Regions from separate parts of the Wansuia hejianensis genome, predicted to be linked through region 3. Evidence: riboswitches for the same ligand, from Rfam matches in the RefSeq annotation. Region 3 holds a riboswitch; each other region holds the start of a gene.
The links. Region 3 has a riboswitch for thiamine pyrophosphate ahead of thiS (sulfur carrier protein ThiS). Riboswitches for the same ligand answer to the same signal wherever they lie in the genome.
Positions count from the first base shown of each region.

Region 1: linked by a shared signal. The riboswitch ahead of H9Q79_RS05670 (energy-coupled thiamine transporter ThiT) and the one ahead of thiS (sulfur carrier protein ThiS) in region 3 are both predicted to bind thiamine pyrophosphate.
Region 2: linked by a shared signal. The riboswitch ahead of thiC (phosphomethylpyrimidine synthase ThiC) and the one ahead of thiS (sulfur carrier protein ThiS) in region 3 are both predicted to bind thiamine pyrophosphate.

Region 1 is NZ_CP060635.1:1,237,421-1,240,695, forward strand. It holds gene H9Q79_RS05660 (response regulator) at 1-381, shown strand, start outside; gene H9Q79_RS05665 (YdcF family protein) at 376-1,125, opposite strand; TPP riboswitch at 1,218-1,321, shown strand; gene H9Q79_RS05670 (energy-coupled thiamine transporter ThiT) at 1,350-2,051, shown strand; tRNA gene H9Q79_RS05675 (tRNA-Val) at 2,297-2,370, shown strand; gene H9Q79_RS05680 (hypothetical protein) at 2,748-2,885, shown strand; gene H9Q79_RS05685 (transglycosylase domain-containing protein) at 2,882-3,275, shown strand, end outside.
Region 2 is NZ_CP060635.1:607,913-611,187, forward strand. It holds gene H9Q79_RS02840 (MFS transporter) at 1-372, opposite strand, end outside; TPP riboswitch at 830-936, shown strand; gene thiC (phosphomethylpyrimidine synthase ThiC) at 1,134-2,441, shown strand; gene thiE (thiamine phosphate synthase) at 2,438-3,100, shown strand; gene thiD (bifunctional hydroxymethylpyrimidine kinase/phosphomethylpyrimidine kinase) at 3,097-3,275, shown strand, end outside.
Region 3 is NZ_CP060635.1:2,149,221-2,152,495, forward strand. It holds gene thiH (2-iminoacetate synthase ThiH) at 1-182, opposite strand, end outside; gene H9Q79_RS09920 (thiazole synthase) at 195-971, opposite strand; gene thiF (sulfur carrier protein ThiS adenylyltransferase ThiF) at 1,047-1,682, opposite strand; gene thiS (sulfur carrier protein ThiS) at 1,685-1,879, opposite strand; TPP riboswitch at 2,084-2,190, opposite strand; gene H9Q79_RS09935 (hypothetical protein) at 2,223-2,408, opposite strand; gene H9Q79_RS09940 (hypothetical protein) at 2,410-3,063, opposite strand.

The DNA.
Region 1 (3,275 bases), 910 kb from region 3:
CCGCTCACTTCTTTTACTCCGGAATCAGAACGAAAACCAGGCGCCACTCAGACTGTGCGCCAGAACCGCCTTATTGCTTCAGCAAAGCACTATATTCAGGAACATCTGTCTGACCAGAATCTGGGCCTCTCTGCTGTTAGCGAAAAAATTGGTCTGTCTTCCATCTATTTCTGTAATCTTTTTCACAAAGAAGTGGGAATCAGTTTCAATGAATATCTGAATAATGAACGGATAAAAAAAGCCCGGCAGCTTCTGGCTGATCCTTCTCTGAAAATCTATGAAGTCAGCTATGCTGTGGGCTATGGTAATCCAAAGTATTTTAATTTTATATTTAAAAAGCTGGTAAAGCTCACTCCCTCCGAATACAGGAAAACTCTATAGTTTCCTTTTGGCCGCATCAAGCGCGATGCTGAAAAACTCTCTTACCATATAGTGTGGAAGCAGTATGCTCCTGAAAGGGGCCGCAATACCGCAGACTTCCTTCCCAACTTGTTTTTCAGCAATCCGCACAGCGCGGAACACATGAAAATTGTTTGTTACAATCCCTACCGATGCATCGTCATCTGGAATCAGCCGGAAACTGTTCACGATGTTTTCCACCGTATCTCTGGACTGATCCTCCGTCAGAATCCGTTCCTCTTCTATTCCAAGCTTCACCAGCTCATTCCGCATGCAATCGGCCTCGCTGATCTCTTCCCCTCGTCCCTGCCCTCCAGACACGATGGCGACAGTCTCCGGATTCTCATGCAGGTAATCTGCCGCCGTCTCAATCCGGTGCCTCAACGCACGGGTCGGCCTAGTTCCCCGGACGCCTGCACCGAGCACAATCATATAATCCAGCCCTGTTTTTCCTTTGGCGCCCATCCCGCTGATGATCAATCCCTCAACAAAGACAAAACACGTCAAAAGGACAGCCAGGCAGACTAACCCCCCTTTTTTCAGTCCCGCCGGAATCGGTATGCGCCCAAAACGCAGTTCAAGCCCAGCCAGAATCAGACAGAAAATCCCCGCAACCAGCCAGATAAACAGAACAGACAGGTGAAATCCGCCATATTTCCCACACAGCAAATAATAAAGTAAAAATACAATCCCCAGAACCAGAAATATCATAAGCTTTCTCTTCATTAAAATCCCCTCTTGTTTTAACTATCATACCTCATTATTTGGGAATTGACAAAATATTTTTGCCGGAATATACTTTAACTACAGAAATATAAAACACACGCTAGGGGAGCTATTGCTGAGAATGCGGCTGCAGTGCCGCTGACCCTCACCACTTGACCCGGTTAATACCGGCGTAAGGAAGCAAATCAGAAGCCCCTCCTGCGTCCAGCAAAGGAGGATTTTTTATGTTAAAACACTTTGTCACCGAAGAGGGCGGCCTTACGGGAGCCGGGTATGGCCTCTTCATTGCCACCGCCGTCATCTGTCTCTTGATTGCCGTCGCAGTCGCCCGGCGCAATACGAAATCCAGTCCCATTTCGCCGAAACGTCTGGCTTTCTGCGCCATGGGGATTGCCCTGGCCTTTATTACATCATATATCCGCTTTCTGAAGCTTCCCATGGGCGGCACTATTACGCTGTTTTCCATGCTTTTCATCGTGCTGGTTGGCTACTGGTATGGCGCGGGCACCGGGATTCTGGTAGGACTGGTCTACGGTATCCTGCAATTCATACAAGACCCTTATTTCCTGACCTTTTTCCAGGTCTGCTGCGATTATCTGCTAGCTTTTGCAGCTTTGGGTGTGGCAGGTTTTTTCCGGAAACAGAAGCATGGCCTTGTAAAAGGTTACATCGCGGCGGTGCTCTGCCGCGGCGTATTCGCCTCTCTGGCCGGTTACCTCTACTGGATGGAATACATGCCTGAAGACTTCCCGAAGTCTCTGAGTGCTATCTATCCGGTCATATACAACTACAGCTATCTTCTGGTAGAAGGAATCCTGACCGTCATCCTGATTTCCATTCCCGCTGTCTCAAAAGCGCTGAATCAGGTGCGCCGGATTGCGTTGGACGAACCCAAGACATCTGCTTCCAGAAAACCAGCCGCGTAAAGCTTCAGAACTGGCCTCGTTCCACAGTGAAGCATTTCTCCGCCATCGGCGATAAACCTGGGCCTGTCGGAGACGCAATATCCAAACGCAGGAAAATATACAGCAGTCACCTGACCCGATGCCTGTGCGGCTGCCAAGCCGCACAGACCCACAGGGCAAAGTTCTGCCCTATCCGCCCTGTTGATTTAAAACTGTTTGCTGATTTTTCTTCCCTTCTGCCCTGGAATATGATATAATATGCTTATGGAAGCATAGCTCAGCTGGGATGAGCGCTCGCCTGACTAGCGGGAGGTCAAGGGTTCGAGCCCCTTTGCTTCCATTTTTTATGCCCTTCTGAATCACCAGTAAGTGTACCAACGGCTGAACAACACATCCGAATTCTTTCCCAACAATAGTCATATTCTTTATCTCCTTTAACTTCTCTGATATACTGACCATAAAAATGGGAGGTTTAACACCATGCCAAAAATTGACCTAACTGTCTCTGTACCGTTATCAATAATCGTCACTAACTGGATATCCGCAGACTATGGATGCAGCAGAAACACCTTAAAATAAGTCTTTAATTAGGCGTTTTTTACTCCTCCAAAATTCCATATTCCTTAAGGAAATCATAAGGTTAGTACAAAGCTGTCGTAAGATTTCTCCTGTATACTGTTTATATCAAAAAGCATATACCATAAGGAGGAATTTATAATGCAGATTTTAAGTTATATTGGCACACTCTTTTTCGTAGTTCTCATGCTTCCCATAAGCTTGATTCTCACAGCGGTAGAATCCCTGAAGGCTCTTCTTTACGCGCATACTCCCGCTTCGGAGAAACGGCGGGCATGAGCAAGAACGGTAAGCCGGCAGCCGGAAAACAGGCATTACGGTGGACTGGCCGGATTCTGCTAATTCTTCTGACTGTTCTCGCCCTTCTGGCCATCATTTTTCTGAGCAGAGGTTATTCCCTGTATCAGAAAGCTGTCCAGCAGAAATCTCTGGCCGCCGCTGTGGAGGAAATACGGGATAAAGAAGACTACACTCCGCTTGCCGCGCTGCCCCAGACTTATCTGGATGCTGTGGTTTCAGCGGAAGACTGCCGCTTCTATCAGCATGAGGGAATCGACCTGATATCCATCGGGCGGGCTGCCATCCACGATATACAGACCCTCTCTCTCGAAGAGGGAGGGAGCACCATCACTCAGCAGCTCGCCAAGAACATATATTTTACGCAGGAAA
Region 2 (3,275 bases), 1.5 Mb from region 3:
GATCGGACTTACCAGAACTTCAGACAGGCCTCCGCCAACAGCATAGATGACAGTCGCTGCCAGAAGCCCGGCAAATGCGTCAGGACATAAATCGGGCAGTATGGTGAGAGCGATGAGCCCCGCTGCCGAACAGATATGGGAAAAAACGATGGAGGCACGGTATCCGATCCTGTCAAGCAATCCGGCAGACAGGAGGTCGACGGCCAGCTGGATGCCAAAATTGATGGTAATGAGCATAGTTATTTTAGACAGAGGGATTCCATAGCTGCTGTGGAAGGTAAGAAACAGCAGCGGAGCGAAATTATTCACGATAGCCTGCACGATATAGCCGGTAAAGCAGGCGATGATTGTTTTTTTATATCCGTTGTTCATAAATATCTCCTTTAAGGCTGGGAAAATATGTCTTTGCGATTATACCATAAAAGATGGCAGGTTGTCTGCATTTTATTTTGTATGAAAAAGACATTGTAAGCATTCACAGTCTAATTATGCATTGTGTAACAGCGTAGGCTGTTTCCACGTCCCGTCAGGGGCATGAGTTGCGGTATACTCTGGAGTATGGTTTTTGTCGAGGTGGGGGGTGGATACGCGGACGAAAAGCAGCGGGAGACCTCCGCGCTGGTTATATATCTCACTGTTTGGAAGCGGGGACAACCTTCCTCCCGTCCATCGGAAAGGCGGGCAAGGGCGCACTGCTGTCCGCAGTTATGCTGGAGCCGGAAATGATACACATGGCAGAAGACGGTATGGGGAAGCAGGTGAAGAAAAATAGGAAATATTGTATGAAAATCTTGCCGGATTTGTAAAGGTATGTTACAATGAACTCAAATTAAAGACCGCGGGGAGCTTGTGTGCAGGCTGAGAGGAAGTAATCAACTTCGACCCTTATACCTGATTTGGATAATGCCAACGTAGGGAATGTGCAGAAGGAACAACAGCCGTTTTCATTTTGAATTATTCAGAATGAGGACGGCTTTTTATTTTACAGAAAATAGAACTTCTTATAAAGTAAAAAGTCTTTAACAGGATGCACATGACAGGCAAAGAAAAGCTGCAGCACTTCGGCGGAGAGGTGAACCGGCGCAGCGTCAGGAAGAAATTGCGGCCGCCGTACAGGCAGAAAGGATACAATTATGAATGAGCATTATACGACACAGATGGATGCCGCCAGGCAGGGAATTATCACACCACAGATGGAGACTGTCGCCAGGAAAGAGCACAGGCCGCCGGAGGAAATCCGCTCGCTGGTGGCGGAGGGAAAGGTCGCGATCTGCGCTAACAAAAGGCATGTCTGCCTGGACCCTAACGGTGTGGGCTCTATGCTGAGGACAAAGATCAACGTCAATCTGGGAGTTTCCCGTGACTGCAAGGATTATGATGTGGAGATGAAGAAAGTGATGGCAGCGGTGGGTATGGGTGCGGAAGCGATCATGGATCTATCCTCTCATGGCGATACAACGGCGTTCCGCAGAAAGCTCACGGCAGAATGCCCGGCCATGATCGGGACTGTTCCGGTCTATGATTCTGTAATCCATTATCAGAGAGATCTGGCGACGCTTTCGGCGAAGGATTTTATAGATGTGATTCGTCTTCACGCGGAGGACGGCGTAGATTTTGTCACGCTTCACTGCGGGATCACACGGAAAACCATCGAACAGATCCGTAAGCATAAGAGAAAGATGAATATAGTGTCCAGAGGAGGCTCCCTGGTATTTGCATGGATGTGTATGACAGGCGGGGAAAATCCGTTTTATGAATACTATGATGAAATCCTGGAGATCTGCCGGGAATATGATGTGACGATTTCCCTGGGGGATGCCTGCCGTCCTGGATGTCTGGCGGATGCAGGGGATGTCTGCCAGATAGAAGAACTGGTACGCTTGGGCGAGCTGACGAAAAGGGCATGGGAAAAGGATGTCCAGGTCATGGTGGAGGGACCGGGCCACATGGCTCTCGACCAGATCGATGCGAACATGAAGATACAGCAGAGTATCTGCATGGGAGCGCCCTTCTATGTGCTGGGGCCGCTGGTGACAGATATCGCGCCCGGCTATGACCACATCACCTCAGCGATTGGCGGAGCTATGGCTGCCGCGGCAGGGGCCGCTTTCCTGTGTTATGTAACTCCGGCGGAGCATCTGGCGCTGCCAAATGTGGAGGATGTAAAACAGGGTATCATTGCCAGCAAAATTGCGGCCCATGCGGCCGATATCGCCAAGCATATACCTCATGCGAGGGATATTGATGACCGGATGGCGGACGCCCGGCAGAGGCTGGACTGGGAAGGCCAGTGGGAATGTGCCATTGATCCTGAGACGGCGAAAGCTATCCGTGATGACAGAAGCCCGGAACATGAGGATACCTGCTCCATGTGCGGAAAGTTCTGTGCGGTCCGCAGCATGAATAAAGCACTGTCCGGGGAGTACATAGACATTTTATGATGAGCGGGAATGAAATCAGAGAAAATCTTCGGGCATCTCTGCGGCTGTATGGTGTGACTGACAGAAGCTGGCTGCGGGGCGAGACCCTCGTGCAGCAGGTGGAGAAAGCCCTTCAGGGCGGGGTTACCTTCCTGCAGCTCAGGGAAAAGCAGCTGCAGGAAGAGGAATTTTTAGAAGAAGCGTTGAAAATAAGAGAGTTATGCAGCAGGTACCATGTGCCCTTTGTCATCGATGACAATGTGAAGGTCGCCCTGAGATCAGGAGCCGATGGAGTTCATCTGGGTCAGGCGGACATGGGAATTCAGGAAGCGCGCCGGATCCTGGGAGAGGATAAAATCATCGGCCTGTCGGCCAGGACAGTCGGACAGGCGGTGCAGGCTGAAAAGGATGGCGCGGACTACCTGGGGGCAGGAGCAGTCTTCGGAACTTCCACGAAATCCGACGCCATAACTTTGCCAAAAGGGATCCTGAAGGAGATCTGCCGGTCAGTCAGCATTCCGGTGGTGGCCATCGGCGGAATCAACAGCAGCAATCTTCTGGAGCTGAGAGGAACAGGGATTTCCGGAGCAGCGGTGGTATCGGCTATTTTTGCGGCGGAGGACATAGCGGCCGCGGCCAGAAGGCTGAATGTATTGGCGGGGCAGGTGACAGGGCTATGAAGACAGTTTTGACAATCGCAGGCTCAGATTCCTGCGGCGGAGCGGGAATACAGGCAGATCTGAAAACGATTGCGGCCCACGGCCTCTATGGGATGAGTGTTATAACGGCTGTGACCGCCCAGAATACTATAAGAGTTTCAGGAATCCATGTGATTCCGCCGGAATTCGTGGAAAA
Region 3 (3,275 bases):
ACATCTGCCTCTGTATACTGGTCATAATCATAATCTTTCATCCGGGAGATTACCTGCTCCTGGATATCCGTTCCCACATCCTCCATACCCGGAAGATAAGTCATGTGGTCAATCCGGTTTTCCTTCAGATGTTCCTTAATTTCATCGCTGAATATGCTGTCATTGATCTGATCTGTGCTCATTTTCACCGCCTCCTAATCCTGCAGGAATCCTGTCAGCGGTGAAGACGCGCTGGCCCCTTTTTCCTTCACCCGGCCCATTCCGGCCAGGTATGCGCTTCTTCCGGCTTCAACAGCTTTTCTAAAAGCTTCGGCCATGACCGGGATGTCTCCGGCTGTAGCGATCGCTGTATTTGCCATGACGGCTGCCGCCCCCATCTCCATAGCCTCACAGGCTTGGGAGGGGCGTCCGATTCCCGCGTCTACAATGACAGGCAAATCAATTTCGTCAATCAGAATCTGGATGAATTCTTTCGTGCAGATCCCTTTATTAGAGCCGATAGGTGCTCCCAGCGGCATGATGCAGGCAGCGCCGGCATTAGCCATATCCCTGGCCGCGTTTAAGTCCGGATACATATAGGGCATGACCACAAAGCCTTCTTTTGCCAGTATTTCTGTAGCTTTCGCTGTCTCATAATTGTCTGGCAGCAGGTATTTAGAATCCCTGATTGCCTCGATCTTGATGAAATCCGTTCCGCAGACCTCGCGGGCCAGCCTCGCGATCCGCACTGCTTCTTCCGCATTCCTCGCGCCGGATGTATTGGGCAAAACCGTAACCCCTTCCGGGATAAAATCCAGTATATTAGCCATACCGCCTTCATTGGCGCGCCTCAGAGCCATAGTCACAATCTGTGCACCGGCATTCTCTACAGCCGCCTGAATCAGTTCCAGAGAATATTTCCCCGACCCTAAAATGAATCTGGATGTAAATTCATGGCCACCCAAAACCAGCTTATCCTCTTGTTGTTTCATTCTTTCTTCCTCTCTTTACTGCAATATATTTGGATCTGCACGTAACACTCCGGTCAGGTGCTTTTCCATCTCTTGTCATTCCTCTCCCAGAATCATGCGGACAATCAGATTCGCCTGATGCCCTGCGCAGACAGCCACCCGCGGCGCCATCAGGCCCCGGCCATATTCCGGCTCGGATACTTCGTCGCCGCACAGATAGAAATTCCGCATCACTTTGCGGGTATGTATCAGATTGCTCTCATCAAATCCAGCCATTCCGGAAGCCGACACCAGCCGTTTTTCCGGAAAACACTCCAGCACGCCGTTTACCAGCATAGCTTTATTTTCCGGCACATCGAAAGCCTCACAGATAATCGTATCTTCCTCAAACAGCCCTTTAAGATTTTCTTCTGTCACTCTTATGCAGTCCGTCCGGATATCCAGATAAGGATTGATTTCCAGAATCTCTTCTCTGAGCGCCTCCGTTTTATACATGCCTAAATGGCGGATAAAATACTGCTGCCGGTTCAGGTTCGTGAGATCCACACGGTCAAAATCAATGAGATGCAGATGGCCCACGCCGATTCTGGCCAGAGAAAGGGCCACATTAGAACCCAGCCCTCCCAGCCCGGCAACAGCGACTCTTGCCCCATCCAGCTTTCCCTGAACTTCAGGCGAATGGCGGAGGCAAAGGGCTTCTTTCAATTCCTTCAGGGTCAATTGGCGATCCATCTTCAGCCTCCTCCCACAAAACTCACAACTTCCAGGACATCCTCCTCCGACAGCACTGCCTCTGAAAATTCCGCCCGTGGGATGATGCGGCCATTTCTCTCCACAGCCACCCGGCCCGGCCGGTAATTCTCACGCTCCAAAAGAGCGGCAACCGTCAGCCCCTCTTTCCATTCCTTCCTCTGCCCATTAACTGTCATCTTTCTGCTCCTCCTTTCCCGGCATACAGCAGAAAACTCCGCCATATAGAGCCGAAAAAGAGTTCACGAAAAAATACACCCGTGGTGGTGCACCCCTTCATGAACTCCTGTTCACTCTCAGCCCTGCCGTATGTAATTCCTGCCTCTAAAGTCTGTCAACGTACTGTATAAAAAGAAAACGGGAGACGCCGCAGCTTCTCCCGAAAATAAATCTCTCATTCGTTCCTACGTTGGCATTATCCAAATCAGGTATATGGGTCGAAGTTCCAAACTTCCTCTCAGCCTATTCATAAGCTCCCCTGTTCAGTTTACACAAACAGTATAAGAAAAATACAGGTTTTTGTCAACGGGAAATTTTATATTCCCTGAGAAGCTGGCTCTGATATTCCGGTTCACGCGCCGCCCTCTCCAGTTCCTTTAACCTGTGATCCATAATCAGGCACAGATTCAGCTGATTTATTCTCGCCTCCCCGCGTTCTTCACCTTTTGCCTCACTGCTTTTCATCATTTCCTGTATTGCCGTACACATATCAATCTTCTCCTTCCGGGCCAAAGCGTTTCTCTGACTCCATCCGCTCCTTCAGAAGTGGAATATCCAGAAACCGGGCAACCAGCCAGGCCCTGTCCGCATCCAGGTGGCTGTAATGCTCTTTCCTGTCTTCCATCATGCGGGCCAGCCGTTCAGCCCTGCCCATGACTTCCAGCAATTCAAAGACCTCTCTTAGTCCTGTCCGGAAATTGTCTTTATTCACTGTTTTACTGCTGACCAGGTTAATTTTATAGTCCGGGAAAAAATCCTTCTTCACATTTAATTCCTCCGGAAAATGCAGCATCTCATGCAGGCTGACAGGACCATCCCATTCCTGCTGCTCCCCGTAATAGAAAACCAGCGTGAGGACCGGCATTCCGTAATGTACACTGCGCTGGCCTTCCACATTCAATACAACCCGCAGCAGCCCATCCGACAGGCTGCAATTCCGGCTGGCATCCCTGATGCGGTAGAGAATCGCCGGATTCCCCATGCGGTCCTCCGCCAGAAGCTGTTCCTTTTCATTGGCATACTGCAGCATCTCCGGCCGCAGCACCTGCTCTCCCTGGAAAACTGTACCATTATAGAGATCGGCAAAGATATCCGGCTTCCTGGGCGCCTCATATACTTCTGCATCATAGGCAGACAATTTCATATCGAGTCCTCCTTATATCCGGGAGAACTCTGCATGAAGGCCCAGAATTCTCTCCATCCTGTAATTGGGTAATCTGCATGGAAAAATTCCAAGCGCTGCGATACGCAGATGAACAACAGATCAATCACAGTGAATACGCTGTGATTTCTAAGAATACCAGAATTATATTCCATTTGAATCATACCATAAATTCTCAAATAAAACAAGCCCTA